Regions from separate parts of the Rhodococcus jostii RHA1 genome, predicted to be linked through region 2. Evidence: riboswitches for the same ligand, from Rfam matches in the RefSeq annotation. Region 2 holds a riboswitch; the other holds the start of a gene.
What was found. Region 2 has a riboswitch for glycine ahead of RHA1_RS14250 (DUF5058 family protein). Riboswitches for the same ligand answer to the same signal wherever they lie in the genome.
Positions count from the first base shown of each region.

Region 1: another riboswitch for glycine. It lies ahead of gcvP (aminomethyl-transferring glycine dehydrogenase); the one in region 2 lies ahead of RHA1_RS14250 (DUF5058 family protein).

Region 1 is NC_008268.1:947,604-968,851, reverse strand. It holds gene RHA1_RS04355 (DUF881 domain-containing protein) at 1-467, shown strand, start outside; gene RHA1_RS04350 (small basic family protein) at 500-862, shown strand; gene RHA1_RS04345 (DUF881 domain-containing protein) at 870-1,616, shown strand; gene gcvH (glycine cleavage system protein GcvH) at 1,659-2,063, shown strand; gene garA (glycogen accumulation regulator GarA) at 2,384-2,884, shown strand; gene ftsR (transcriptional regulator FtsR) at 2,881-3,621, shown strand; gene RHA1_RS04325 (bifunctional nuclease family protein) at 3,764-4,237, shown strand; gene RHA1_RS04320 (MerR family transcriptional regulator) at 4,522-5,142, shown strand; glycine riboswitch at 5,212-5,335, shown strand; gene gcvP (aminomethyl-transferring glycine dehydrogenase) at 5,510-8,362, shown strand; gene RHA1_RS04310 (metallophosphoesterase) at 8,405-9,559, opposite strand; gene RHA1_RS04305 (substrate-binding domain-containing protein) at 9,556-11,286, opposite strand; gene RHA1_RS04300 (malate synthase G) at 11,480-13,663, opposite strand; gene RHA1_RS04295 (sulfite exporter TauE/SafE family protein) at 13,786-14,751, opposite strand; gene RHA1_RS04290 (saccharopine dehydrogenase family protein) at 15,014-16,258, opposite strand; gene RHA1_RS04285 (DUF2784 domain-containing protein) at 16,295-16,702, opposite strand; gene RHA1_RS04280 (universal stress protein) at 16,780-17,196, opposite strand; gene RHA1_RS04275 (SDR family NAD(P)-dependent oxidoreductase) at 17,301-18,755, opposite strand; tRNA gene RHA1_RS04270 (tRNA-Leu) at 18,828-18,913, opposite strand; gene RHA1_RS04265 (M20/M25/M40 family metallo-hydrolase) at 19,025-20,377, shown strand; gene RHA1_RS04260 (YbhB/YbcL family Raf kinase inhibitor-like protein) at 20,412-20,942, shown strand; gene RHA1_RS04255 (quinone-dependent dihydroorotate dehydrogenase) at 21,020-21,248, opposite strand, start outside.
Region 2 is NC_008268.1:3,084,807-3,093,447, reverse strand. It holds gene lipA (lipoyl synthase) at 1-343, shown strand, start outside; gene lpdA (dihydrolipoyl dehydrogenase) at 378-1,751, shown strand; glycine riboswitch at 1,953-2,044, shown strand; glycine riboswitch at 2,048-2,148, shown strand; gene RHA1_RS14250 (DUF5058 family protein) at 2,272-2,964, shown strand; gene RHA1_RS14245 (hypothetical protein) at 2,994-3,653, shown strand; gene RHA1_RS14240 (amidohydrolase) at 3,782-5,005, shown strand; gene RHA1_RS14235 (MFS transporter) at 5,075-6,430, opposite strand; gene RHA1_RS14230 (ATP-binding protein) at 6,628-8,641, shown strand, end outside.

The DNA.
Region 1 (21,248 bases), 2.1 Mb from region 2:
TCGAGGGGGACGCCGGAGTCGAGGCCGTGCACGGTCCCGGCCTGACCGTGACGTTGACGGACCCCGCGGCCAAGCCCAACCTGTCCGACTCGTCCCAGCGCAGTGTCGGGGGGAAGGCCGTGGTGCTCGACCGCGACCTCCAGTCGGTGGTCAATTCGCTGTGGGCGAGCGGCGCCGAGGCCATCGCGGTCGGCGACGTGCGGATCGGCCCGTCGGTGACGATCCGCCAGGCGGGTGGCGCGATGCTCGTGGACAATCAGCCGGTGTTCTCGCCGTACGTGGTCTCGGCGATCGGCCCGCAGGGGCCGATGCAGACCGGATTCGTGGTGAGCGACGCCTATCTGCGGATGTCCAGCGTGGCGCAGTTGTACGGCATCGGCTTCGCGGTGGCGGAGGCCGACGATCTCCACTTGCCGGCCGCCCCGGCGCGGGAAGTGCGGGCAGCCAGGGAAGTGGGAACACGATGACAACGGCGGAGTCGAATGGAGGCGTCACACGAATGAAGGCAGCACTGAAGGGCGGATCCGCGATCTACGGGGTGCTCGCCCTGATCGTGGGCATCGTGCTGGGAGTGGTGTTCAGCCCGCAAGTGCCCGACGCCGTGCAGCCCTACCTGCCCATCGCCGTCGTCGCCGCGCTCGACGCGGTGTTCGGCGGACTGCGCGCGTACCTCGACGAGATCTTCGACTCGAAGGTGTTCGTCGTCTCGTTCGTGTTCAACGTCCTGGTGGCCGCCCTGATCGTGTGGCTCGGTGACCAACTCGGTGTGGGAACCCAGCTGTCCACCGCGATCGTCGTCGTGCTCGGAATCCGCATCTTCGGCAACGCGGCCGCGCTCCGGCGACGTCTGTTCGGGGCGTGATCGCGGCGTGAGCGGACACGAGGGCAGACACGAACTGCACGGGAACGAACCGGCGACGTCGCAGCGATCGCACGTCGTCTTCGCGCTGCTGGCCGCGCTCCTGCTCGGTGGGCTGGGAATCGCGATCGTCACGCAGGTGAAGAACACCGGGTCCGGCGACACCCTCGACTCGGCGAGCCCGGCCGATCTCCTGGTCGTCCTGGACACGCTGAACCAGCGGGAGGCGGCCCTGCGGCAGGAGATCGCATCGCTGGAACAGACCTTGGCAACGTTGCAACAGAGCGGCAGTTCCGGGGCGGCACTCGACGAGGCGCAGGCCCGGTTGACGGCGCTGTCGATCCAGGTCGGCAGCGCACCGGCCACCGGCCCCGGGGTGACGATGCGCATCACCGACCCCAACAAGGGAGTCGGCTCCGAGGTCCTGCTCGACCTCGTGCAGGAATTGCGTGCCGCCGGTGCCGAAGCCGTCCAGATCCAGGGTGCGGACGGCCCGCCCATCCGGATCGGCGTCGACTCCTGGGTGTCCGGTTCGGCCGGCGGCGTGTCGGTGGACGGCCGGAAGGTGAACGCCCCCTACGGGGTGGTCGCCATCGGTGATCCGCCGACTCTGGCGGCGGCCCTGAACATTCCCGGCGGGGTGGTCGACACGGTCGCGCGCAGCGGCGGACAGCTGACGATCGAACAATCGCAGCAGGTCACGATCTCCGCCTTGCGGGAGGCGAAACCTCGCCAATACGCTCAGCCCGGAAATTGATCTTCGCATCCGCCCGCGGATTGCCATCGAAAGGAAGCCACTGTGAGTGAGCTCGAAATCCCCGCCGATCGTCGGTACACCGCCGAACACGAGTGGGTCGAGCGGACGGGGCCCACGACGGTACGCGTCGGCATCACCGATTTCGCGCAGTCCCAGCTCGGCGACGTCGTGTTCGTCCAGCTTCCGGCGGTCGACGAGGCCGTGACGGCGGGCGAATCGTTCGGCGAGGTGGAATCCACCAAGAGCGTCTCCGACATCTTCGCCCCGCTGACGGCGAAAGTCGTTGCCGCCAATGCCGATCTGGACGGCAACCCGGAACTTGTGAACTCCGCGCCCTACGGGCAGGGGTGGCTGGTGGACCTCGGTGTCGACGACGAGGCGACCCTCGACGCGGCACTGGCCGAAATGCTGGACGCCGCCGGCTATGCAGACATCACGGCAGGATAATTTCCCGAGAACACGCGAAGCGGTAATCGGATAAGTTCGGAAGGTGCCGACAGCCCGGAAAACCGGGTTGCCGGAAAAATCCGCTGTCGGAATACCGGTTCGTAATGTGCTGGCGGCCTGTCTCACTACACGCACCGGCGTGCGCAGGGTACGGTCGATGTTGAACGCATGTGCCGTGTCGGGGCGCAGGTCCGTAGTTTGAATGTGATCGTGGGAGTTTGCACAGAAGTTAATGTGCACGGGAACCGAATTATGTAGTACCGAGTGGCATTGCGTAGTCCAGCGAATCTTGCTGGATGATCGAACTAGGAGGAGAAACGGTGAGCGAGAACGGCAACGACGCGGTCTATGGGGAGACGCCGGCGGAAACCACGTCGGTCTTCCGCGCGGACTTTCTCAATGAGCTCGACAACTCCTCGGCAACCCAGGCTCCGGAAGCTCCGGTGTCGGGTGTGGAGGGACTGCCCGCGGGCTCTGCTCTGCTCGTCGTCAAGCGTGGACCGAACGCAGGGTCGCGCTTCCTGCTCGACCAGCCGACGACGTCCGCGGGACGGCATCCCGACAGCGACATCTTCCTCGACGACGTGACCGTCAGCCGTCGTCATGCGGAGTTCCGTCAGGAGGACGACGAGTTCCAGGTGGTCGACGTCGGCAGCCTCAACGGCACCTACGTCAACCGGGAACCGGTCGACTCGGCCGTCCTGGCGAACGGTGACGAGGTCCAGATCGGCAAGTTCCGACTGGTCTTTCTGACCGGACCCCGGACCACTGCCGGTGGCTCGCAGATCGGTGAGACGTCAGCTGGTGCGGGTAGCCAATGACCGCGGTGCGGCAGCAGCAGGCGCAATCGGGGATGTCGATCGGCTCCGTGCTGGATCGACTCCGCCCCGATTTTCCTGATGTGACGATCTCGAAGATCCGATTCCTCGAAGCCGAGGGTCTCATCAGCCCCCAGCGCACTCCGTCGGGGTATCGGCGATTCTCGATCGCCGACTGTGAACGTCTGCGCTATGTCCTCACTGCGCAGCGGGATCAGTATCTGCCGCTGAAGGTCATCAAGGAGCAGCTCGAGGCCATCGACAGAGGTGTGGCCACGGTCGGCGCAGGCGATTCTTCGCCGCGCCGGCCGCGCACGCTCACGGTGGCCCCGGGCGAGGTGTCCCCGGAGGAGTTCCTCACCGACCGCGAGGTGCGGATCAGCCGCGACGATCTGATCGCCCGGGCGGGGATCGACGACAAGTTCCTCGGCGAACTGACCCGCGGAGGCCTGGTCGTTCCCGGGCCGGCAGGGTTCTTCGACGAAGACGCGGTGACACTGGCGCGCACCGCGAGGGCGATGTCCGAGTTCGGACTCGAAGTGCGGCACCTGAGGGCGTTCAAGCTGGCGGCCGACCGCGAGGCCGGGCTGGTCGCGCAGATCGCCGGGCCCGTCGCCAAGGGCCGCGACGCCGGCGCACGTGATCGCGCCGAGGAGATGGTGCGCGAACTGGCCGCCTTGTCTCTGACGTTGCACACCTGCCTGGTGAAGTCGGCAGTCCGGGGTGCGCTCGATCGGTGAGGTGAACTCGCCGACCGTCCCCACTTCCCAACGACGCTGCGCTCGAACGGCTGTACGGTCGAAGAGCAGACACGAATCGAATAGAATCCTGGTACGGCATTGTGTGCCGCGGACGGACCATTGCAGGGTGGAGGCAGACGCGATGAGCGAAATGCACGTGATCGGAGTTCGTGTCGAGCAACCCCAAAGTCAACCTGTTCTGCTGTTGCGTGAAACCGACGGCGAGCGGTACCTGCCCATCTGGATCGGCCAGACCGAGGCCACCGCGATCGCACTCGAACAGCAGGGCGTCGAGCCGGCGCGTCCGCTGACCCACGATCTCATCAAGAACCTGATCGAAGCCTTCGGTCGCACCTTGAAGGAAGTTCGCATCGTCGACCTGCGCGAGGGCACGTTCTATGCCGACCTCGTGTTCGACCAGAACACCCGCGTCTCGGCCCGCCCGTCCGACTCCATCGCCATCGCACTGCGGATCGGGGTGCCGATCTTCGCCGAGGAATCGGTGCTCACGGAGGCCGGTCTGGTCATGCCCGACGAGCGCGAGGACGAGGTCGAGAAGTTCAAGGAATTCCTCGAGTCCGTGTCGCCGGACGATTTCAAGGCCACCGACGGCTAGGTTGCACCCTCGGAAAAGCCTCGGGCGCGGAGTAACGGTTGAGGTTCCTCCGGCGCGTTGCGTTGACCCCGTCTCTTCGGAGTCATAGCGTTCAGTGCAGTGATTTTCTGCCCTGCAGATTCTATCGGGCGTACGCTGAGTAGGTTCAGGGTACGGGCTTGCTCGATGTCACTGGTGGCGCTTGCGCCGCTCGATGTGCTGTGGCTGTGCCGCGGGCACTGGCGACGCGCGTCACAGGCGCACTGATCGTCGGGTTCAGTGCAACATGCGAGAGGGAGTAGTCAGTGGGAGATCGGCCGCAGGAGAATGCGCTGAATCTTGCGCCCGGCGACAACGTTGCCGAGTCCGAATTCAGCTCCGAGGAGATCCAACCGGGCCTCTTCCCGGACGATTCCGTGCCCGACGACCTCGTCGGATACCGCGTCCCCATCGCCTGCCAGATCGCGGGAATCACCTACCGCCAGCTCGATTACTGGGCTCGCACTTCGCTCGTCGTGCCGTCCATTCGTGGCGCAGCAGGTTCGGGCAGCCAACGGCTGTACTCGTTCAAAGACATCCTCGTCCTCAAGATCGTCAAGCGTCTGCTCGACACCGGAATATCCTTGCAGAACATCCGCGTGGCCGTCGACCACCTCCGTAAGCGCGGAGTGCGGGACTTGGCGAAGATCACACTATTCTCGGACGGGACCACGGTCTACGAGTGCACGTCCCCCGAAGAGGTCGTCGATCTGCTCCAGGGCGGGCAGGGCGTCTTCGGTATCGCGGTGAGCGGTGCGATGCGCGAACTGACCGGCACCATCGCCGATTTCCCGGCCGAGCGCGCCGATGGCGGCGCGAGCGAGCAGAGCCCCGAGGACGAACTGGCGTCGCGGCGCAAGAACCGCGCGAGCCGCAAGACGGGCTAGCCCGCCTCCATCGGAGCGCGGCGCTGCCTGCGCCGCCATCCGTAGCCGTGACATAGACTGGCGGTGCGTCGACGCCGTGCGGGAGAGTTCCGGGCACTGCAAGCACAGAAACATCGTGTGTGCAGGAGTTCGGGCGCCGAAGGAGCAACACCTCCCCGTCAATCTCTCAGGCAGACAGGACCGTGCGGGCTCCGACGTCTCTGGAAAGCGGTGGGAGCACCCACCCGCCCACGGGGAAAGGGCCGTCTTCAACCGCGAACGACGGTACCGAATCTCTCAGGCGCTCGACTCGAGCAGGCGACAGAGGGGGAGGGACGTTCCGCTACGCGGGGCGTGTCCTGATCCTGCGAACTGCTTGGGAGTTGTCGTGATCGACGCTGGAAGCCGTACATTCGCCGATCGTCATGTCGGCCCGAACGCTGCGGAACTCGCGCACATTCTCGAACTGGTCGGAGCCGATTCGCTCGACGACCTCGCGTCGAAGGCCGTCCCCGCCGTCATCCTGGACGGGGTCACGGCCGGCATCGCCGACGGCCTCGACGCACTGCCCGCGCCGGTGTCCGAGCACGAAGCGCTCGCCGAACTGTCCACACTCGCCGCGCAGAACACCGTGGCGACGTCCATGATCGGTCTCGGCTACTACGACACCCTCACCCCGCCGGTCCTGATCCGGAACATCATCGAGAACCCGGCCTGGTACACGGCCTACACGCCGTACCAGCCCGAGATCAGCCAGGGCCGGCTCGAAGCGCTCCTCAACTTCCAGACGATGGTCGCCGACCTGACCGGCATGGAGGTCGCCAACTCGTCGATGCTCGATGAGGCCACCGCCGCCGCCGAGGCGATGACGCTGTTGCGCCGGGCGAGCAAGAGCAAGTCCCCGCGGTTCGTCGTCGACGCCGACCTGTTCCCGCAGACGCTGGCCGTCGTCGAGACCCGGGCCGAGCCGCTCGGCATCGAGATCGTCGTGGCCGACCTGTCCGTCGGCCTTCCGGACGGTGACTTCTTCGGCGTCCTCGCCCAGATGCCCGGCGGGTCCGGCCGTATCGTCGACTACACCGACGTGATCGCCGCCGCCCACGAGCGCGGCGCACTGGTCGCGGTCGGGGCGGATCTGCTGGCACTCACCCTCCTCACCCCGCCCGGCGAGATCGGGGCCGACGCCTGCTTCGGCACCACCCAGCGGTTCGGTGTCCCCATGGGCTTCGGTGGCCCGCACGCCGGCTACCTCGCCGTGCACACCAAGCACGCACGTCAACTCCCCGGCCGTCTGGTGGGCGTCTCCGTCGACGCCGACGGCGACAAGGCGTACCGGCTGGCGCTGCAGACCCGCGAGCAGCACATTCGCCGCGAGAAGGCGACGTCGAACATCTGCACCGCTCAGGTGTTGCTGGCGATTCTGGCGGCCATGTACGCCAGCTACCACGGCGCCGAGGGCTTGAAGGCGATCGCCCTGCGCGTGGCGAACACGGCGCACTCGCTGGCCGCCGCGCTCCGCAAGACCGGGGCCGTCGTCGTCCACGAACACTACTTCGACACGATCCTCGTTCGAGTGGACGGCCGAGCCGCGGACGTGGTGGCGAAGGCGAAGGACGCCGGCATCAACCTGCGGCTCGTCGACGCCGATCACGTCGCCATCGCGTGCGACGAGGCCACCACCGCCGACGACGTCACCCAGGTTCTGGCGGCGTTCGGCGGCGAAGGCGCCGTGACCGAGGAGGTGGGCACGTCCGTCCCCGACGCGCAGCTCCGCGGATCCGACTACCTGCAGCACGAGGCCTTCACCCGGTATCGCACCGAGACGGCGATGCTGCGCTACCTGCGGGCGTTGTCCGACAAGGACATCGCACTCGACCGAAGCATGATCCCACTCGGTTCCTGCACGATGAAGCTCAATGCCACCGCCGAGATGGAAGCGATCACCTGGCCCGCGTTCGCCGGACTGCACCCGTTCGCGCCGACCGGGGACACACCGGGAATTCTCCGCATCATCAAGGACCTCGAGAACTGGCTCGTGGCCGTCACCGGCTACGACGCAGTCAGCCTGCAGCCGAATGCCGGTAGCCAGGGCGAGTACGCGGGGCTGCTCGCGATCCGCAACTACCACCTCAGCCGCGGAGACGACCACCGCGACACCTGCCTCATCCCGTCGAGCGCCCACGGCACCAACGCCGCATCCGCGGTCATGGCCGGGATGCGCGTCGAGGTCGTGGCGTGCCGCCCCAACGGTGACGTGGACCTGGACGATCTGCGCGCGAAGATCGCCGACCATGCCGAGCGCCTCGCGGCGATCATGATCACCTACCCGTCCACACACGGTGTGTACGAGCACGAGATCGCCGACATCTGCGCCGCCGTCCACGACGCCGGCGGCCAGGTGTACGTCGACGGCGCCAACCTCAACGCCCTTGTCGGCCTGGCCCGTCCCGGCCGGTTCGGCGGCGACGTGAGCCACCTCAACCTGCACAAGACGTTCTGCATCCCGCACGGTGGCGGTGGCCCCGGCGTCGGTCCGATCGGTGTGCGGTCCCACCTCACGCCGTTCCTGCCCGGGCATCCGCTCGCACCGGAACTCGGCACGGCCGGACCGATCTCCGCGGCCCCCTACGGCAGTGCGTCGATCCTCCCGATCACGTGGGCGTACATCCGGATGATGGGCGCCGTCGGGCTGCGCCGCGCAAGCCTGACCGCCATCGCCTCGGCCAACTACATCGCGCGCCGCCTGGACGAGTACTTCCCCGTCCTCTACACCGGCGAGGGCGGAATGGTGGCCCACGAGTGCATCCTCGACCTCCGGCCGATCACCAAGGACACCGGTGTGACCGTCGACGACGTCGCAAAGCGCCTCGCCGACTACGGATTCCACGCACCGACGATGAGCTTCCCGGTGGCGGGCACCCTCATGGTGGAGCCCACCGAGAGCGAGAACCTCGAAGAGATCGACGCCTTCTGCGAGGCGATGATCGCGATCCGCGCCGAGATCGACCGCGTGGGCGCGGGGGAGTGGCCGGTGGACGACAACCCGCTGCGCGGTGCCCCGCACACGTCCGGTTGCCTCGTCGCGGAGTGGAACCACCCCTACACCCGTGAGACGGCGGTGTTCCCCCGGGGCAAGGCACGGCCGAAGGTGTGGCCGGCGGTGCGGCGCATCGACGGTGCACACGGCGACCGCAACCTCGTGTGCTCCTGCCCGCCGATCTCCGCATTCGAAGGCGCCTGACACAGATGCCCGTCCCGCTCACGCGGGGCGGGCATCGCTCGCTCAGTCCTCGCGCACCAGCTCCAGGATCGTGATCTCCGGTGGGGCGCCCACCCGCACGGGCGGACCCCACGTGCCCACACCGCGGGTCGTGTAGAGGACGGTGTTCCCGATGCGGTCCAGTCCCGTCACCGACGGCTGCTGCAGCGGCACCAGATAACGCAGCGGCCACATCTGCCCACCGTGCGTGTGCCCCGACAGTTGCAGGTCGACACCGAGGTCGGACGCTTCGAGTGCCTGCCGCGGTTCGTGCGCGAGCAGCACGACGAACGTCGACGGGTCGCGTCCGGCGAGCGCGGCCGGAAGATCGGGTTCGTACGGGGTCGGCGAGGAATAGTCGTGGATGCCCGCGATGTCGAGGGTGGCGCCGCCCCGGGTGATCGTCGCGCGCTCGTTGCGTAGCGTCCGGATGCCCAGCCGGTCCCACACGTCCAGCCACCGGCCACCGTCGTCGGCGTAGAACTCGTGATTGCCGCTGACACCGAACACTCCGAGCGGGGCCTCGAGGTCGCCGAGCGGTTGCAGATCGGGCGACACCTTGGCGACGGTCCCGTCGACCAGATCGCCCGCGATCGCGACGAGATCCGGCTGCTCCGCGTTCACCAGGTCGACGACCCGCCGGGTGAAATCCACTCCTCGCGCCGGGCCGACGTGAAGGTCGGACACGAGCGCCACACGCACACCGTCGAACTCGGCGGGCAGACGCTTCAGCGGCACCCGAACCCGCACGATCCGAGGCCGCGCGGCCTCCGACACCCCGTAACCGGCGGCGCCGACGGCACCCACCACGACGACGGTGGTGGCGATGCGCAGGCTTCGCCGTCGCGACAGATCGACCTGTTCGTCGTTCCCGGTGCCGCGCAGGCGGCCGAACAGCCGCGTCAGCAGCGACACCAACGCGACCAGGAGAAGCCCGAGCACCAGATAGAACATCGCGCCGAGCCACACCCAGCCCACCCACCCCGGGGGACGCGCCCATCCCGGATCGAAGGCTTCGCCGCTGCCGACGCCGATGACCGCGAGAACCCACAGGACCACGAGGGTCACGTCGACGGCCACCGACCAGGGCCGGCCCAGCCCGGTGGCCCGCACGAGTCGCCGATGGAGCCACCACGTGACGAGTGCGAGGAAGACCGCGAAGACCAGGAGCCTCGTCACGACAGCAGCTTACTGATCGCGGTCGGCAGTGCCGCGCCGTCCGAGGACGCGACCTTCTCCAGCGACCCGCCGGTGCGATCGGCCAACGCCTGCAACGTGTTGAGGTCGGAGTTCTCGCCGATCGTCACGACGTCGATGCGCACCGGCTTCGACGTGCTCGAGGCCGCCGCGATAGCGGACAGCAGATCCGCGCGCGCAACGGAGTCGTCGTTGGCGCCGTCGGTGACGAGCAGCACCGAGTTGGTCCGGCCCGGCGAGTATCCGTCGACCGCGCTCTTGTACGCCGCTTCGAGCGACGTGTACGTCGAGGACCCGGTAGCGGGTGTCGCCTCGGCGAGCCGGGCGTCGAGTGCCTGCCTGCGGGTGCCCTCCGTGAAACCGCCCGCCGATAGGGGGCCGGTCGCGACCACGGTCGTGTACGGCCGCGACCCGTCGAGCGTCGTGCTGTACTCCCACAGCCCGAGGTTCGACGAGTCCGGAGAACGGTCCACGTGGGCTGCGAGCGCTGCCGTCGTGTTCGCCAGGCGCGTCGCCGTCCCCTCGCGCTCTCCCATCGAGCTGGAAACGTCGAGCAGGACGGTGGAGGTGCGGGGGGTGATCGGATTCCGGATCACCTGCATCAGCTCGGCCGCAGCGGCCGCGTCCGCGGGAACGAGGGTGGATTCGAAACCGGGAAAGGCCAGCGCGGTGTCGTCGGGCCGGGCCAGTCCCTCGACCCGGAACCCGGCGTCGGCCAAGTCCTGCGCCTGTTCGGGTCGACGGACGAACTCCGCGAACTGTGCGGCGGCGCGGCTCTGCGTCTCGTCGACGGACGGGCCCGCGAGGACGGCCGCCGGGTGATCTGCCACGGGTGTCGGGCCTTTCGGCATCGATGCGGTGATGTCTGCTCCGGGTGCGTCGCGCAGGGCCTGGTAGACCTGCTGTTCGGTGGCCGCAACCGCGTGGATGCCGGAGGTGGCAGGATCGCCCTGCTCGGCCAGCGCGGTGAGCGCCTCCCGCGTCGTCGCGGGCTTCGTCCCCGACGACGCCTCGTAGCCGAGCGCCAGACCGGTGAGTGCCGACGTGACGGGAGCGGAACGAGCCTGCTCCTCCGTCACCGGACCCGTGGGGCTTCCCGTGACCGCGGCTGCGACCGCTTCGACTGCCGTCTCCGTGCTCTCGGCGCCGGGGCCGACGGGGAGCGCCATGCCCAGGCTGCCCCAGCCCGGCAGGCCGAGAGTCGCGAGGGAGTCGCGGCCGGTCTGCAGCGACGGCAAGTCCTTCCAGTCGATCGCCGGTGTGCCCGGCGCGTTCGCGAACGCCGTCCGGACCGCGAGCACGACGGGACTGGTCGCCACGGGACGCGCTTCGCCGCTGATGACGCCGGTCGCCGACAGCTGCTTGACGGAATGCGAGCTCGACGGAATCCACAGAGCGGGGCGAGGCCCGAGTGCCGCTGCGTCCCACGGGCCGTCCGGCCCCGCGGACAAGGCGTCGCGCACGGTGTCGGACGCGACGGCAGTGACCGTCACCGACACGCACTGATCGCGGATCACCGGAGCAGTCTCCGTGAAATGGTCGGCGAGAGTCTGGAGCTGGGGTGCGATGTCCGGATCCGCCGCGACCGCGAGCACGGATTCGCCTTCGACGCAGGCGCCCGCGGCAGCCACGCCCTGATCGGTAATCCGGTCACGCAACTGGAACCAGCCCACCACACCCGCCGCGATCACGACGACGAGACCGAGCACGATCAAAGGCCCCCTGCTGATACCCCTGGCGCGCGATTCGCCGCGATGCTGCCCCACGTGCTATCCAGCCCCTGTCCGACGAGTTCGACGTTGACCCTCGCAGTGTAGTGATGCGCAGGATCACCCCGGCCTGACACGTGAGTGGCGAAGCGTCCCGCGGGACGCTTCGCCACTCACGTGGGGAAACTACCGGTCAGGCGTTGGCTGCTTTGTATTCGCGGCGGCGGCGGTGCAGGATCGGTTCGGTGTAGCCGGAGGGTTGGGTGGTGCCGTCGAGGATGAGTTCCTTCGCGGCCTGGAAGGCGATGTTGGTGTCGAAGTCCGGGGCCAGGGGCCGGTAGGTGGGGTCGTTCTGGTTCTGCCGGTCCACGATCGGGGCCATCCGTTGCAGTGACTGCACGACCTGGTCGGCGGTGACCACGCCGTGCCGGATCCAGTTCGCCAGCAGCTGGGAGGAGATGCGGAGGGTGGCGCGGTCTTCCATCAGGGCGACGTCGTGGATGTCGGGGACCTTGGAGCAGCCGACGCCGGCGTCGATCCAGCGGACCACGTAGCCGAGGATGGACTGGCAGTTGTTGTCGAGTTCTTCCTGTTTCTCGGCGTCGGACCAGTCGGTGCTGGGGGCGAGGGGGATGGTGAGGATCTCGTCGAGGGTGGCCCGCCGGGTGCCCTTCAGCTGGTTTTGGACGGCGACGACGTCGACCTGGTGGTAGTGGGTGGCGTGCAGGGTGGCCCCGGTCGGGGACGGCACCCATGCGGTGTTCGCGCCGGCCTTGGGGTGGCCGATCTTCTGGTCGAGCATCTCGGCCATCAGCTCGGTCATCGCCCACATGCCCTTGCCGATCTGCGCCCGCCCCTGCAGCCCGCAGGCGAGTCCGGTGTCGACGTTCCAGTCCTCGTAGGCGGTGATCCAGGTCTGCTTCTTCATCTCGGCCTTGCGGATCATCGGCCCGGCCTCCATCGAGGTGTGGATCTCGTCGCCGGTGCGGTCGAGGAACCCGGTGTTGATGAACACCACCCGCTCCCGGGCTTCGTTGATGCAGGCGGCGAGGTTGACGGTGGTGCGGCGTTCCTCGTCCATGATGCCGACCTTGAGGGTGTTGGCGGGCAGCCCGAGGACCTGCTCGACGCGGCCGAACAGTTCGGTGGTGAACGCGACCTCGTCGGGGCCGTGCTGCTTGGGTTTGACGATGTAGATCGACCCGGTGCGGGAGTTGACCAACGGCCCCGTCGCCTCGCCCGTGCTGAGTCCGTGGACGGCGCACAGGGAGGTGATCAGGGCGTCGAGGATGCCCTCGGGGATTTCGGTGCCGTCGCCGTGCAGGATCGCCGGGGTGGTCATCAGGTGCCCGACGTTGCGGACGAACAGCAGCGACCGCCCGTGCAGGGTGAGCTCGGACCCGTCCGGGGCGGTGTAGGTGCGGTCCGGGTTGAGGCGGCGGGTGAACGCGGTGCCGCCCTTGGTCATCTCCTCGGTCAGGTCGCCGCGGTTGAGGCCCAGCCAGTTGCGGTAGCCGATCACCTTGTCGTCGGCGTCGACGGCGGCGACGGAGTCCTCGAAGTCCATGATGGTGGTGACCGCGGACTCGAGCACCACGTCCTTGACCCCGGCGGTGTCGGTGGACCCGATCGGGGAGGTGGGGTCGATCTGGATTTCCGCGTGCAACCCGTGATTGCGCAGCAGCACACTGGTCGGGGCGGCCGGGTCGCCGAGGTAGCCGACGAACTTACCCGGCTCCGCCAGCCCGGTGACGGTGCCGTCGGCGAGCTGCACGGTCAGCGCGGTGCCGTCGACGGTGTAGCGGGCGGCGTCGGCGTGCGACCCCTGCGCGAGGGGGGCGGCGGTGTCGAGGAAGGTGCGGGCCCAGGCGATGACCCGGTCGCCGCGGACCTTGTTGTAGGTGGCGCCCGCCTCCGCGCCGCCGTCGTCGGGGATGGCGTTGGTGCCGTACAGGGCGTCGTACAGCGACCCCCACCGGGCGTTGGAGGCGTTCAGGGCGAAGCGGGCGTTGAGGACCGGGACCACCAGCTGCGGGCCGGCGGTGGCGGTGATCTCGGTGTCCACGTTCGCCGTGGACACCTCGAAGGGGGCCGGTTCGGGCACCAGGTACCCGATCTCGGTCAGGAACGCCTTGTACTCGGCCGGGTCGATCGCGGTCCCGGCCCGGTCGCGGTGCCAGCCGTCGATCCGGGCCTGCAGGTCGTCGCGGGTGGACAGCAGGGCCTTGTTCTTCGGCGCCAGCTCGTCGATCACCGTGGCCGCACCCGACCAGAACCCGTCGGCGTCCACCCCGGTCCCGGGCAGCGCCTCCTCGTTCACGAAGTCGTAGAGCACCTTCGCGACCTGCAGACCGCCGACCTCAACACGCTCAGTCATGAAATGCCTCACTGTTCCGCACTTGGAGCACCGGACGGGTGCCACGAACCGCAACCAATGTTACCCGCTGGTAAGGATGCGGTGTGGCAGATGTCCTGCGGAGGGGAGGGTGGGAGGTGAGGTCAGGCCTTCTCGCCGGTGGACGGCTCCAGCGACGGGGCTTCCGACTCGATCGGCGTGTCGTTCTCGGAGTCGATCCGGTGCAGATCGCCCGCGGCCTCTGCCGCGCTGAGACGCGAGCGGCGCCAGGCGACGACCAGCAGTCCGGCCCACACCGCGACGAGAGCGAGGTACCCCAGGGTCGCGGCGACGCCGGTCACCTCGAACGTCTTGAACAGCTTCTGCGCGTTGGTGATGATGATGATGCCGCCGACACCGGTACCCAGAAGGGTCGCGGGCACCCGGCTGACGAGCCACGCGGCGAGCGGGGCGGCGATGATGCCGCCGAGGGCCAGCCCCGCGATGATGGGGATGTTGTCGAAGAAGTCGCTGCCGAGACCGAAGATGAAACCGATGCTGGCCGCGGCGGACACCAGGAACTCCGACGCGCTGACCGAACCGATGACGGTGCGCGGTGCGGTCTTGCCGCGCGAGAGCAGCGTGCTGGTGGTGATCGGCCCCCAGCCGCCGCCGCCGCTCGCGTCGATGAATCCACCGAACAGTCCGAGCGGTGACAGGAACTTCGCCGTGTGCGGCGACGTCCGGGCGTCGTTGACGGCGGGAGGACGGATGGAGAAGCGGAGGAGGACGTAGATACCGATCGCCAGCAGGATCGTCGACGTCACGGGAACGGCGGCGGCCGTCGACAACTGGGACAGCACCGTCGCACCGAGGAACGCGCCGGCGGCGCCGGGGACGCCGAGGCGCAGGACGAGGGACCAGTCGATGTTGCGGAACCGCCAGTGCGACGCGCCGGAGGCGAGTGTGGTGCCGACCTCGGCGAAATGCACTGCTGCGCTGGCGTGTGCCGGTCCGACGCCGCTGAACACGAGCAGGGTGGTCGCAGTCACGCCGAAGGCCATGCCGAGAGCGCCGTCGACCAGCTGGGCACCCACGCCGACCAGCGTGAAAATCAAGAGTTTGAACATCGAGACTCCGACCGAGAGAGCGAACCGTCAGGGCAGCAAAGACCAGCGAGCAGGCTGGTCAGCAACATCCCTGGTCGAAGGCATGGCCTCGGCGGGAGGGCCAGAAGGGCATGAGGGCGAGCGAGGCCGCGGGGCCTGCCTGCGCGCTCGTGCCGTTCACTCGGACTCCCGTGTCTCTCGTCGCGTGCGCGGCTGTCCGCGCACAAGGGTCGACATTAGCGGGAGGGGTGGGCGCGTGTCATCTTCACACGCGCCCAACCGCTCACAGTTTGCGTGCAGAGATCTCGAAGCCCGCGTCGCGCAGCCGTGTCACCAGGACGTCGCCCAGTGCCGTCGCGGGGGTGAGGACACCGGTGGCGTCCGGTAGTGCATCGCCGCCGAGGGCGAGGCTCAACGCGGATTCGCCGAGCATCACCGCGGTGGCGCTGTATCCGGGGTCGCCCTTCGCCTTCACCCGCGACGTATAGCGCGCGCCCGTGCTGGTGGTCGTGTACACGTCCATGGTGAAGTGGCCCTTGCGTTGCGCCTCCTCGCTGGGACCGTCGCCCGGTGAGGGCAGAACGCGGTCGAGGACGTACCGGGTGGGCGGGAGGGCCATTCCGACGATCATCCCGCCGAGGCCCGCGGCCACCGCACCCGCGATCACCGGTGTGATCGGGGAGCTCCCGACATTCATGACCTCCCGGTATTTGAACTTCCGGCCGTAGGCCCAGTCGCGGAGCGCGTTGCTGCGGCGCACGACGCGCGTGTTGTAGGGGCCCATGAAGAAGGGTGCCTTCCACCCCTTCAGACCGGGCGCGATGTCCTCGCCCTTGACCACGCTCATGTCGGATTGCTTGCCGAGGTCCGGTTCCTTCGAGCGGTCGGGGCTCATGGAGTACGGCGAAGCCGCGAGACGGCGTAGCGCCGGATCCTTCTTCGATACGTCCACCTGCGTGCGCAGCGAATCGATCGTGCCGCCGCTGACGCCGCCCCGCACGGACGTGACCACCAGCGTGGTGTCGGTGAGTTCGCCGGCGCCGTCCTCCTGGACCTTCTCGTGCAGGACGTGCACCCCGAGATCGGACGGAATGGAGTCGAATCCACAGGAATGGACGATGCGGGCGCCGGTCTCGCGGGCCCGTTCGTGGTTGGCGTCGATGCTCTCGCGGACGAACAACACCTCCCCGGTGAGGTCGACGTAGTCGGTGCCCGCCTCGGCGCAGACCGAGGCGAGGGCGTGACCGTACTTGGCGTAGGGCCCGACCGTCGTCGCGACCACGCGGGTGCGTGCCGCCAACGCTGCGAGTGACGCGGCGTCGTCGGAGTTCGCGACGATGACGGGCCACTCGGCCGCGCGAGGTCCGAGCGAGGACCGCACCGCTTCGAGCTTGGCGGCTGTGCGCCCCGCGAGCGCGATCCGCACGCCTTCTGGTGCGTGCTGTGCGAGATAGTCGGCCAGAAGCTTGCCGACGAAGCCGGTGGCCCCGTACACGACGAGGTCCAATTCACGTGCGCTGTCTGTCATGGCACGACCCTACTCGGCGGTAGGGTAAGGACGCGCTCAGGCTCCGGTGCCGCCCGGATGGGTGGGTGCGAGGGGCACCCGGGTGCGGAGTCGCAGGACGACGTAGCCGACCCACGAGGTGACGACGCCGAGCGCGACGAGAGTTTGGATCGCTCCCGCGGCGGATTCCGGGTAGACGACCCCGGTGAGGTAGTGGGAGATGAACCCGGACGAGGGGAGTGGGTCCTGCCCGGCGCGGACCCGGGCCCAGCTCTCCACATGCGTCAGCGGACAGTCGATGCCGACGAGGAGACCGGTGAATCCCCAGGCCACCGCAGCGACGTGGAGGGCGATGGTGCGCGGCCAGTGCCAGGCGAGAAACCCGCCGCACACGACGTAGAGGATGAAGATCAGGTGCGCGACGGCAGTGGCGTCGGCGACGACCTCGTAGAAGACGCTCCCCATCGATGCACCCCTGACATCCGAAGTTCCCCCCTACGCCATCGTAGGCGTCGCCCGGCCGGATCCGCCGGGTAACGGGCTCAGGCGGTGCCGCGCACGTCTTCCTTGACCACCAGAATCGGAATGTCGACCTCGAGCAGGAGGCGCTGCAGCCACCGTTCCAGGAGGAACTTGCCGATCGGGGACATCCGCCGGGTACCCACGACGAGCAGATCCGCACCGCTGCTGTCCACCAGCGCGCACAGTGCGCTCACCTGATCGCCGTCGTGTTCGTTGGTGCGCAGTTCCCACGACGACTCGCCGACCCCGCCGCCCTCGAGCGTCGCCTGGATCTCGGCGCGCAAGGCGGACCGGTCGGACTCGGCGTCCTGCCCGGGGTCGTCGTCGAGGACGTGGAGGACGAGCAGCTGTTCCCGTCGTTGCACAGCCTCGCGGGCGGCGTGGACGATGGCCGCCCGGCCTTCCGGGCTGTCTCGGTGGACAACGGCTATCGCCATGAAGCGCCTCCATTTGCAGGTATCGGTACGACCCTATTATCCCCGTGCCGGAGAGTGCTGCGGCTGTGTCGATGCTCTCGTAGGCGGACCCGAGCGGTGCTCGATCACCAGGGTGAGGGTTCGTAGTCCTTCAGGAAGCACCCGTGGAGATCGACGCCCTGCTCGCCCTGGACGATGGGGTCGTAGACGCGGGCGGCGCCGTCGACGAGGTCGAGGGGGGCGTGGAAACCCTCGTCGGCCAGGCGCATCTTGGTGTAATGCGGCCGCTCGTCGGTGATCCATCCGGTGTCCACTGCGGTCATGAGGATGCCGTCGTCGAGCATCTCCTTGGCGCTGGTGCGGGTGAGCATGTTCAGCGCGGCCTTCGCCATATTGGTGTGCGGGTGCCCCGGACCCTTGTAGGCGCGGCTGAACTGGCCCTCCATCGCGGAGACGTTCACCACGTACTTGCGTCGGGCGCCTGCGGCCGCCATCGCGGGCCGCAGTCGGGACACGAGGATGAACGGGGCGACCGAGTTGCACAACTGCACCTCGAGCAGCTCGATCGGGTCGACTTCCTCGACCGTCTGGACCCAGCTGTTCGTGTGCGCGAGGTCGGGCAGGAGTCCGCCGGCGTCGATCGCCAGACCCTGGTCGATGCGATCGGGGGATGCCGACTTCGCGACCAGTGCGAGTGAGCTCACCGCGTCGGGGGACAGTGCGGCGCCCGCCATCGCGGACACGTCGGACAGCGAACCGGCGAGTGCCGCCGGGTGGGCGTCGCTCGTCTTGCCGAACGTCAGGACGTCGGGCAGGTCGCCGGAGGGAAGGGCGCCGGACTCGGCATCGGCGAGCGCGCTGTAGGCGCCGGGGGAACGTCGCACCGTCTGTGCGGCGTTGTTGATCAGGATGTCCAGCGGGCCCTGCGCGGCAACGGAGTCGGCCAGCGCGACGACCTGCGCCGGGTCGCGCAGATCGATACCGACGACGCGCAGCCGATGGATCCACTCGCTGCTGTCCTCCATCGCCTTGAAGCGGCGGATGGCGTCGTTGGGGAAGCGTGTCGTGATCGTCGTGTGGGCTCCGTCGCGGAGCAACCGCAGCGCGATGTACATGCCGATCTTGGCGCGACCGCCGGTCAGCAGCGCCCGGCGTCCGGTGAGGTCGGCGCGCGCGTCCCGCTTGGCACGGCTCTTCGCCGCGCAGTCGGGGCACAGCTGGTGGTAGAAGGCGTCGACCCGGGTGTACCGCTGCTTGCAGATGTAGCACGGGCGGGGCCGGATCAGGGTGCCCGCGGATGCGCCGTCGGCGTTCGACGTGAGGGGGATGCCCGCGGTCTCGTCGTCGATCCGATCGGGGGAACCGGTGGCGGTCGCGGCGACGACCTGACGGTCGGCCTCGGAGACGGCGTCGCGGGCCGCGATCCGCCTGCGCTTCTTCAACTTCTTGAAGAGGTGACCGACGGCGCGCTGGACCGTGACGGCATCGGGATCCGCGTCGTCGAGTTCCGCCGCCTGATCGAGAACCTTCAGGCAGATTTCGAGATCCGCCGGATCGATCGTCGTCGCTGTTTCACCCATCGAACTTCGCCCTCTCACGAAGAAGGCCCCGGTTCGATGAACCGGGGCCTTTTCGTCTGTCTCAACTCAGAGTGTCCGAGGGGGGACTTGAACCCCCACGTCCGTTAATAGGACACTAGCACCTCAAGCTAGCGCGTCTGCCATTCCGCCACTCGGACTTGCCTGCCCCCATTTCCTGGGTGCTGCAAAAGATTAACCGATGAACCGCCACGGCCCAAATCGCCCCTCTCACCTGAGCGTTTCCGCTGCTGCGGTGGTAGGAAAGTGGAGTGCCAACTACACAGGAAACCGCAGGCCAGGGTCGCGCCGAAGCCGAAGTCGTGGATCTCGTCAGTTCATTGATCCGCTTCGACACGTCCAACACCGGAGAGCTCGCCACGACGAAGGGCGAACGCGAGTGTGCGGAGTGGGTGGCGGCCCAGCTGCAGGAAGTGGGTTACGAGACCGAGTACGTGGAGTCGGGTGCGCCGGGCCGCGGCAACGTGTTCGCGCGGCTGAAGGGCTCGAACCCCGACCGTGGCGCCCTCATGCTGCACGGCCACCTCGACGTCGTTCCCGCCGAGCCGGCCGACTGGCGCGTCCACCCGTTCTCCGGAGCCGTCGAGGACGGATACGTGTGGGGTCGCGGCGCCGTCGATATGAAGGACATGGTCGGGATGATCCTGGCGGTGGCCCGCCAGTTCAAGGCCGAGGGAATCGTTCCTCCCCGCGACCTCGTGTTCGCCTTCGTCGCCGACGAGGAGGCCGGTGGCAAGTACGGCTGCCAGTGGCTCGTCGAGAATCGTCCCGATCTGTTCGAGGGTGTGACGGAAGCGGTCGGTGAGGTCGGCGGTTTCTCCCTGACCGTTCCGCGACCGGACGGCACCGACCGCAGGCTCTATCTCGTCGAGACCGCTGAGAAGGGTCTCGGATGGATGCGGCTGACGGCAAAGGGCCGGGCCGGGCACGGTTCGTTCCTGCACACCGACAACGCCGTCACCATCCTGGCGCAGGCGGTCGCCCGGCTGGGTGCGCACACCTTCCCGTTGGTCATCTCCGATTCGGTGGCCGAATTCCTCGAAGCGGCGGGTGCGGAGACCGGACTCGACTTCGACCCGAAGTCGCCCGACCTCGACGGCACCCTCGCGAAACTCGGCACCATCGCCAACATCATCGGCGCCACCCTCCGCGACACCGCGAACCCGACCATGCTCTCGGCCGGCTACAAGGCCAACGTCATCCCGCAGACCGCGGAGGCCGTCGTCGACTGCCGGATCCTGCCCGGCAGGCAGGCCGAGTTCGAGGCGACTGTCGACGAGCTCATCGGACCGGACGTCCAGCGTGAATGGATCACGAAGCTCGATTCCTACGAGACGACCTTCGACGGGCATCTGGTCGACGCCATGAACGACGCGATCCTCGCGCACGATCCCGGTGCCCGGACCGTGCCCTACATGCTGTCGGGTGGAACCGACGCCAAGGCGTTCGCGAAGCTCGGCATCCGGTGCTTCGGGTTCGCTCCGCTGCAGCTGCCCGCCGACCTGGATTTCAGCGCGTTGTTCCACGGTGTCGACGAACGGGTACCGGTCGACGCACTACTGTTCGGTACACGCGTGCTGGAACATTTTCTGCTCCACAGCTGATCCGAGAACCGATACGCGACAAGAGAGGAAACGCATGTCACACGACCCGTACGAGGCACTTCCCGACCTGCCGAGTTTCGAGCTGACCTCCACCGACGTCACCGACGGGCAGCCGCTGAACAAGGAGCAGGTCAGCGGGATCTTCGGCGCCGGCGGCTACGACAACTCACCGCAGCTGTCGTGGTCGGGGTTCCCCGCCGAGACCAAGAGCTTCGCGGTGACGGTGTACGACCCCGACGCGCCGACGGCGTCCGGATTCTGGCACTGGGCTGTTGCCAACATTCCGGCCGACACGACCACGCTGGTGAGCGGTGCAGGCGACGACGACGGAACCGGGCTCCCGAGCGGTGCGATCACGCTGAAGAACGACGCCGGATTGCGTCGCTTCCTCGGCGCGGCCCCGCCGGAAGGGCACGGTCCGCACCGCTACATCTTCGCGGTCCACGCGCTCGACGTGGAGACCCTCGACGGGGTCACGGCCGATTCGACACCGGCATTCCTGGGTTTCAACCTGTTCTCGCATGCGATCGCTCGCGCGACGATCCAGGGGACATACGAGCAGTAGCTCGGCAACTCCGGAAAGACACGGGTGGCCGGCGAATCCTCTGGATTCGCCGGCCACCGGTCTGTGTGCGGTCCGTGTCAGCGAACGGCGCCGGCGCCGACCGCATCGGCGACGGAGGAGTAGCCGGCCTCGCGCACCTTCCGGGCCAGCCCCTTGTGGATGCGGCGCGCCCAGAACGGCCCGCCGTAGATGAATCCGGTGTAACCCTGCACGAGGGACGCCCCGGCCAGGATCCGTTCCCATGCCTGGTCGACGGTCTCGATGCCGCCGACGGAGATCAGCACCAGACGATCACCCACCCGCGCG
Region 2 (8,641 bases):
GTACGAGCGTTCCCTCGAGGTGATCACCCGGGCCCGGGAGGACGGCCTGATCACCAAGTCGAACCTCATCCTCGGGATGGGGGAGACCGCGGACGAGGTGATTCAGGCCCTCCGGGATCTGCATACCGCCGGTTGCCAGTTGATCACGATCACCCAGTATCTGCGGCCGTCCGCCCGGCACCATCCGGTGGCGCGGTGGGCGAAACCGGACGAGTTCGTCATGCTCGACGGGATCGCCCGCGAGATCGGCTTCCTCGGCGTCCTGTCCGGTCCGCTCGTGCGCTCCTCCTATCGGGCCGGCCGCCTCCACGCGGAGGCCGTCGCCGCGACCGCAGTTCACTGAACCCCATCCTCTTCCGTTCCAGCAAGGAGTTCCCATGTCCCACCGATCAGCAGATGTCGTCATCCTCGGCGGCGGTTCCGGCGGCTACGCGGCCGCCATCCGCTCGGCCGAACTGGGCCGTTCGGTCATCCTCGTCGAGGAGAACGAACTCGGCGGCACGTGCCTGCATCAGGGATGCATTCCGACGAAGGCGCTGCTGCACTCCGCCGAGGTCGCCGACAGTGCCCGCACCGCCTCGCAGTTCGGTATCGACGTCACGTTCGACGGTGTCGACCTCGAGAAGGTCCTGAGCTACCAGAACACCATCGTCACCCGACTGCACAAAGGATTGCAGGGCCTCGTCGACTCGTACGGCATCACCGTCGTCAACGGCCGCGGACGGTTGGTCGGACCCAACGGAGTGGAGGTCGACGACGAGCTGATCACGGGCGCCGCCGTCGTCCTGGCGACGGGGTCGTCGCCGAAGACGCTGCCCGGCATCAGCATCGGCGGCCGGATCGTCACCAGCGAACAGGCGCTCGTGTTGCCGTCCGTCCCGAAGAAAGCGATCATCCTGGGCGGCGGCGTCATCGGCGTCGAATTCGCCAGTGTCTGGGCGTCGTTCGGTGCGTCGGTGACGATCGTCGAGGCGATGCCGCGGCTGGTGCCGAACGAGGACGAAACGACCTCCAAGTACCTCGAGCGGGCATTCCGTCGTCGCAAGATCGCCGCGAAGACAGGTGTGCGGGTGACGGAGGTGACGCAAGACGAGGATGCGGTGTCCGTCACCCTCGACTCCGGCGACGTGCTCGACGCCGACGTCGTGCTGGTCGCAGTGGGGCGCGGACCCAACACCGCGTCGATGGGGTACGAGGAGACCGGAGTGATGCTCGACAAGGGCTTCGTGGTGACCAGTGATCGACTGCGCACCACGGTCCCGAACGTCTTCGCGGTCGGCGACATCGTCCCCGGGCTCCAGCTGGCCCACCGCGGTTTCCAGCAGGGGATCTTCGTGGCGGAGGAGATCGCCGGGCTCCGTCCGGACGTCGTCGACGAGACCGGGATCCCGCGGGTCACCTACTCCCACCCCGAGGTCGCGTCGGTCGGGTTGACCGAGACCGCCGCCCGGGAGAAGTTCGGCGAGAACGTCGAGACCGTCACCTACGACCTCGCCGGCAACGGCAGGAGCCAGATCCTCAAGACGTCGGGAGCGGTCAAACTCGTGGTGGCGCCGACCGGGGTCGTCGTCGGCGTGCACATGGTCGGCGACCGCGTCGGGGAGCTGATCGGTGAGGCGCAGCTGCTCTACAACTTCGAGGTCGATGCCGCGCAGGCGGCGAAGTTCGTGCACGCCCACCCCACCCAGGGCGAGGCGCTCGGTGAGGCACTGATGGCAGTGGCCGGCAAGCCTCTCCACGTCCACGGCTGACCCCCATGTGAGTGGCAAAGGGTGCTGGCGCACGCTTTGCCACTCACATGGGGTGTTCGGCATGCGAACGCGCACTGGCGATTTCCGCCCAGGAGTGTGAGTTAACACGCCGGAACGGCGAAGTCATGCCTTCGTAATACGTCTGCGGAACAGTACGTCCCGAGTCAGTTCGATTCGGAACCATCACGGTGGTTTCTCCCTATGAACCTGGCTGGAGAGTTCCGGGACCGAGTCCCGGACGCCGAAGGAGCAAGTACCCACAAACTCTCAGGCACCAGGACAGTCAGGGTCGGGAACTCTGGAGAGCAGCGTGTCGGCTGTAACGGCACGTTCACCGACGGGGCACGATGACCACTCCCACGAGTGTGTCTCCAAACTCTCAGGTTACGGAACAGAGCGGGTGTCAGCCGAGGCGATCCACCGGATCACCCTCACATCGCTCGAGCGATCGGTTCGCCGGTTACTCACGCTCCCTGGGAGATCCATGAATGTGACTGCTAGTGGGACATCCACGGACATCATGGCTGTCGCCAACTCGCCTGTTCTCTGGGTGGCCGTTGCCGGCATCTTCGTCGTCATCGTCGTGCAGTCGGCGATCTACATGACCGCGGTCCGCAAGGTGGCACCCGTCGCGGACATGTCGCCGGAAGACATGAAAGTGTCGTTCCGCTCCGGCGCCGTCTCGGCGATCGGACCGTCCCTGGCGGTCTGCCTCGTGGCGATCGCCCTGCTCGCCCTCTTCGGGACGCCCGCCGTCCTGGCCCGCATCGGCCTGATCGGTTCCGCCGCGTACGACGTGTCCGCGGCCAGCATCGCCGCCGACTCCATGGGCGCGAAACTCGGTGCCGACACCTACACCCAGAATGTGTTCGTGGTCGCCTTCTTCGCGATGAGTATCGGCGGTGTGATGTGGATGCTGTCCGCGCTCGTCCTCACTCCGCTGCTCAAGCGGGGCGACGCGAAGATCCGCACCGTGAATCCGGCGTTGATGGCCGTCGTCCCGTCTGCCGCCCTGATCGGCGCGTTCGCGTCGCTGGGCTTCCAGGAACTGACGAAGTCCAGCTATCACATCGTCGCGTTCGCCGCCTCCGCGGTTGCGATGGGGATCTGCCTCTTCGTGGCCCGGACGTTCGGCAAGGGCTGGCTCCGTGAATGGGGGCTGGGCATTTCGATCCTCGCCGCCCTCACCGTTACCTACCTGGTCACTTCCTGATTCACGACTCGCACGGAAAGGACTTTTCGATGACTACCGACGAAGCCGTAACGGTGTCCACCGGTGCGCGTGCACTCGCCGAGTTCGACAAGACGACGTCCCGCTGGGGTCGGATCACGATGATCGTGGGGCTGCTTCTGTCGATCGGTGCGCCCCTGTACCTGGTGTTCTCGGGTGAGGTGGACGTCACCGGAGGCCAGTTGTGGACCGCGTTCGCCGCGGTGGCCGGGACATTCTTCATCATCTGGCTGGTCGAACCGCTGACCTATTTCCCCATCCTCGGTCCGGCCGCGATGTACCAGGCGTTCATGATCGGCAACATCGCGAACAAGCTGTTGCCTGCCGCGCTCATCGCGCAGACGAACATCGGAGCCAAACCGGGAACCAAGCGGGCCGAACTGGCTGCGGTCCTGGCGATCTGCGGCGCCGCGATGGTGCACCTCGTGTCCCTGGCCGTGTTCGTGGGGCTGCTCGGCACCTGGCTGATCAGCGTGATTCCCACCGACATCGTGACCGTCACCCGTTCCTACATCCTTCCCTCGGTCCTGGGGGCGGTCCTCGTCCAGGCGATCGTGTCGATGAAGCAGCCCCGGGCCACGGTGGTCGCGCTGCTGGTGGCCGCGGTCATCACGTTCGTGGTGGTTCCGGCGATGCCGAGCCTCGCGCTGTCGTCCACCGCCATCCGGTGATCGTGACGGCGGTCCTCGCCTGGTTCCTGCGGAACAAGAACGACCAGAGCCCGGCCGAGCTCGCGACCATCGAGTAAGAATCGATGCGCGGAGACATCTCACCTTCACATGATTCGAAAGAAGACTCCATGACCGACCTCCCGATCGCGCTCACCGACGAGCTGCGGGCGAAGATGCACGACCTCTACTACCACCTGCATGCGAACCCGGAACTGTCCATGCAGGAACACAAGACCGCGGAGTTGATCCAGAGTTCCCTCGTCGCCCTCGGGATCGACACGTTCGTCTGCGGCGGCACCGGAGTGGTCGGTGTCCTGACCAACGGCGAGGGCCCCACGGTGGCCTTCCGCGCCGATTCCGATGGGCTGCCGATCGCGGAAGACACCGGCGTCGACTACGCCAGCGCCGCCACCGGACACCTCGACGACGGCACCGAGGTGCCCGTGATGCACGGCTGCGGCCACGACACACACGTCGCCACCCTGCTCACCGTCGCCGAACTGCTCGCAGGCGCGCGCGAGGCGTGGGCCGGAACGATCGTGTTCCTCTTCCAACCGGGCGAGGAAACGGCCGCCGGAGCGAAGGCCATGGTCGAGGATGGCCTGTGGGACCGGGCACCCAAGCCGGAGATCGTCTTCGGGCAGCACGTCGGGCCGATGCTGGCCGGCACCGTGCACGTCACGAGTGGCGACGCGATGGCCATGGCCGATTCACTGAAGGTCACCGTCTACGGCCAGGGCTCACACGGCTCCCAGCCCCAGGATTCGATCGACCCGATCATCCAGGGCGTCAACATGATCAACCGCATCCAGACCATCGTGTCCCGCGAAGTTCACCCCATGAAGCCGGCGGTCGTCACGGTCGCCACGTTCCATGCGGGGCTGAAGGAGAACATCATCGCGGACCGGGCCGAGTTCACGATCAACGTGCGCACCCTCGACCCCGAGGTGCGTGAGCAAGTCAATGCCGCGCTGCGCCGCATCATCTACGCCGAGGCCGACGCGTCCGGGGCGCCGAAGCCGCTGATCGAGGAGCTGTACACGTTCCCGCGCAACTACAACGATCCCGACGCCACCGCCGAACTCGTCGCCGAGCTGCAGAAGGTGCTGGGCGAGAACAACGTCAGGCCGTCGACTCCGATGATGGGCTCGGAGGACTTCGGCCTGCTCGCCGAGGTGATCGGCGTTCCGTCGGTGTTCTGGATGTTCGGTGGCCACACCGCGGAAACCCTCGAGAGTGGAAAGCCTGTGCCGGTGAACCACTCACCGTTCTTCGCCCCCGTCGCGGAGCCCACCCTGTCCACCGGCGTCCAGGCGGCGATGACGGCGATCCTGTCGAAGGTCGGGATCTAGGCCTTCCGGGCCCGTGAGTGGTTAACGAGTCTCTACACTCGTCAACCACGCACGGGTGGCGGAGCCGCCTCAGTGAGTGGTCAGCGGCGCGTCCGCGGTGGCGTCCCCGGCGTCCACGCCGGTCTTCTCGAACCGCAGTCGCGACACGGCGAGTCCGGCGAGCACGAAGGACGCGGCCACGAGGATGTACAGCTGGGTGGGCGACCAGTCGCGGTCGAGGAGGGCGCCCGCGACGATCGGGGACGCGATGGCGCCGACGCGGCCGATGCCGATGCCCCAGCCGACGCCGGTGGCCCGGACGGCGGGCGAGTAGACCGACGGCGTGATTGCGTACAGCCCGGCGATGCAGCCGTTGGCGAAGACGCCGATCAGGGCGCCGAGCCCGAACGCGATGACGATGGACGCGGTGGCGGGGACGAAGACGACGAGCAGCACGCCCGCGATCGCCATGTAGGCGATGAGCACGCGCTTGAGGGCGAAGCGTGCGGACAGCGCCCCGAGCAGGGTGGCGCCGAAGATGCCGCCGAGGTTGAGGAGCACTCCGCCGGTGACGCCCTGGTTCGCGGACATGCCCGCCTCGACCAGCAGTTTCGGGGTCCAGCTGGTGACGAAGTAGAAGCCGAACATCGCCATGAAGAACGCGAACCACACCAGGAGTGTGCTGCGGCGGCGCTGCGGAGACAGCAGGACGCGCATCGCGAATCCGGCGTCGGCCGTGGCGGCGGCGCGCGGTGCGGGCAGTCCGTCGAGTCGCGGCTGGCCGACCCGCTGGGCGAAGGCATTGATCCGGTCGAGGGCGTTGGCCGGTCGCCGGACGAGCAGGAAGTCGATGGATTCGGGGAGCCGGGCGTAGACGACGGGGATGATGGCCGCCGTGCACAGCCCGCCGAACAGGAACACCGAGCGCCAGCCGAGCGAGTTCTGCAGCACGACGGCGATGATTCCGCCGAGGGTGGCGCCGACGGCGTAACCGGTGGAGTTGAGACTCACCGCGAGCCCGCGCCAGCGGTTCGACGCGTACTCACTGGCGATGACGTTGCTGCTGGCGAGGATTCCGCCGATGCCGACGCCGGTGAGGGCGCGGAGCAGGCCGAGTTGCAACGCGCTCTGGCTGACCGCCGACAGCAGCATGCCCGTCGACGCGAGTGCCAGGCACAGCAGGATCATGGCGCGGCGGCCGATGGTGTCGGCCCACGGCGCCAGGAACAGCGAACCCGCGGCCATCCCGAACAGTCCGGCGCTGAGCAGGAGGCCGACGACCGAGCCGGACAGATCCCACTCCTGCGACACCGACTGGGCGGTGAACGCCATGACGAGGACGTCGAAGCCGTCGAGCACGTTGAGTAGACCGCAGATGGCGATGGCGCCCCATTGGTAGCGCGTCATCGGACTGCTGTCGATGCGTTCGCGTAGGTCGAATTGCATGCGCGGGACCTGCTCTTCCTCGGAGGTGGGCTGTGATGTGGCTCACGACTCACCTACCGTGGCGGACGGGTCACTCGAATCCAACTTCGCTTCCGAATGTCGGAAGACGAGAAGTGGCGGTTGCACGCGGTACTGGGCCATGATTTCCCTGTTGACAACGGACATGTCCGGGCGACCGGCAGTGGGCGGAAGGGTCCATGGATGTGACTGGCTCGGGTTTCGGTAATTCCTGGTCGGCGGATCGGTTGTTCGCCGGGCCGGGCGAGACACGGGAGCGGCTACGCCGCATCGATTGGGCGGCCACACCGCTGGGGCCGGTCGAGACCTGGTCTGTCGAGTTGCGGGCGGCAATACGCACCGTGCTGCCCTCCGAGGTCCCGATGTTGCTCTGGTGGGGTCCTGAGCTCGTGCAGATCTTCAACGACGCGTACACCCGGGTCCTCGGCGCCAAGTACCCCGCCGCGATCGGCGAACCCGGGGCCCAGTGTTGGGCGGAGATCTGGGACGAGGTGGGACCGCTCGCCGAGCAGGTGATGTCGGGCGGCGCGGCGACCTACACGGAGAATCAGCCGCTGTACCTGCTGCGGCACGGGTACCTCGAGGAGACGTACTGGACGTTCTCCTACAGTCCGGTACAGGACGAGGACGGGAAGGTCGCCGGTGTCTTCGTCGCGACGACCGACGTGACCGCGACCGTGCTCGGGGAGCGGCGATTGGAGACGCTGCGGCAACTGGGCACGGTATCCACCGCGGGCGGCGACGACCCGCTCGTCGATGCCTGCCGTGCGGTCGTGCGCGTGCTCGGCGCCAGCGGACAAGACGTTCCGCTGGCCGCGATATACCTCCGTCGGGAGGTCGCCGGTGGCTCGGGCGACGACGCCGCCGACGACCTGGTGCTCGTCGGTGCCGCCGGGGTGGACGACGACGGCGAGTTCAGGCCCGCCCGAATTCCGGCGACCGACGTCACCAGCCGCCGCGTCCAGGCGCCCGGCGAATCGTTCGAGCCCGCCGGGTCGAAGGCGGTGACGGAGGTGCGGCTGTGCCCGTTGATCGTGACGGGTCACGCGGAGCCGGTGGGTGTGCTCGTGCTCGGGATCAGTCCGTATCGCGCGTTCGACGACGCGTATCGGGGTTTCGCCGAGTTGGTCACGGCGAAGGTGTCGACGCTGATCTCGGACGCTCTGGCCTACGAGTTCGAACGGGACCGCGCCGCCGCGCTGGCGGAACTCGACGCGGCGAAGACGCGGTTCTTCCAGAACGTCAGTCACGAGTTCCGTACCCCGTTGACCTTGCTGCTGGGCCCCCTCGAGACTCTGCGTGAGCGGACCGGGGACGAGTTGCCCGCAGATCAGCGTGACGCGATCGCGGCCGCCTACCGGGCAGCGGTCCGGCTGCAGCAGCTCGTCGACGACCTCCTCGATCTGTCCAAGGCGGAAGCCGGCCAGCTGCTGCCCCGCCCGGAGCCGACCGATGTCGGCAGGCTGACCGCCGAATGCGTGAGCATGTTCGATTCCGCCGCCGTGCAGGCCGGACTCGCGCTCCGGGCCGATATCGACGAAGGCGCCGGTCCGGTCGAAGTGGACCGCGAGATGTGGGTGAAGATCGTGCTGAACCTCGTGTCGAACGCGGTCAAGTACACGCGGTCCGGATCCGTGTCCGTGGCGCTCCGCCAGGACGCCGGCCGGCTGGTGTTGAGCGTGACCGACACGGGGGTGGGCATTCCCGCCGAAGAACGGGAACGCGTATTCGACAGGTTCTATCGCGTCGAGGCCGGCGGGTCGGGCGGCGTCGGCATCGGGCTTTCCCTGGTGGCCGATTTCGCCGCTGCGCTCGGCGGTTCCGTCGAACTCGACAGCGCACCGGGCCGGGGCAGCACCTTCACCGTCCGCGTACCGCGGGTCCCGGCGCCGGACGGCGTGACCCCGCGCGCAGACGACCGACCCGTCGGCGCGGTGACGTCCTTCGGCGACATCGACCAGCGCGAACCGTCCGCCGAGGTCGCGCCGTCGACCGAACCCGGGGCGGACCGCCGCCGCATCCTGCTCGTCGAAGACCATCCGGACCTGCGGGCGTACCTGACACGATTGCTGCAGGAGCAGGGCTGGGACGTCGACGCCGTCGCCGACGCGGAGTCCGCACTGAAGCGCGTCGCCGTCCGCACGCCGCATCTCGTGCTCAGCGACGTCATGCTTCCCGGTCGCGACGGCATCG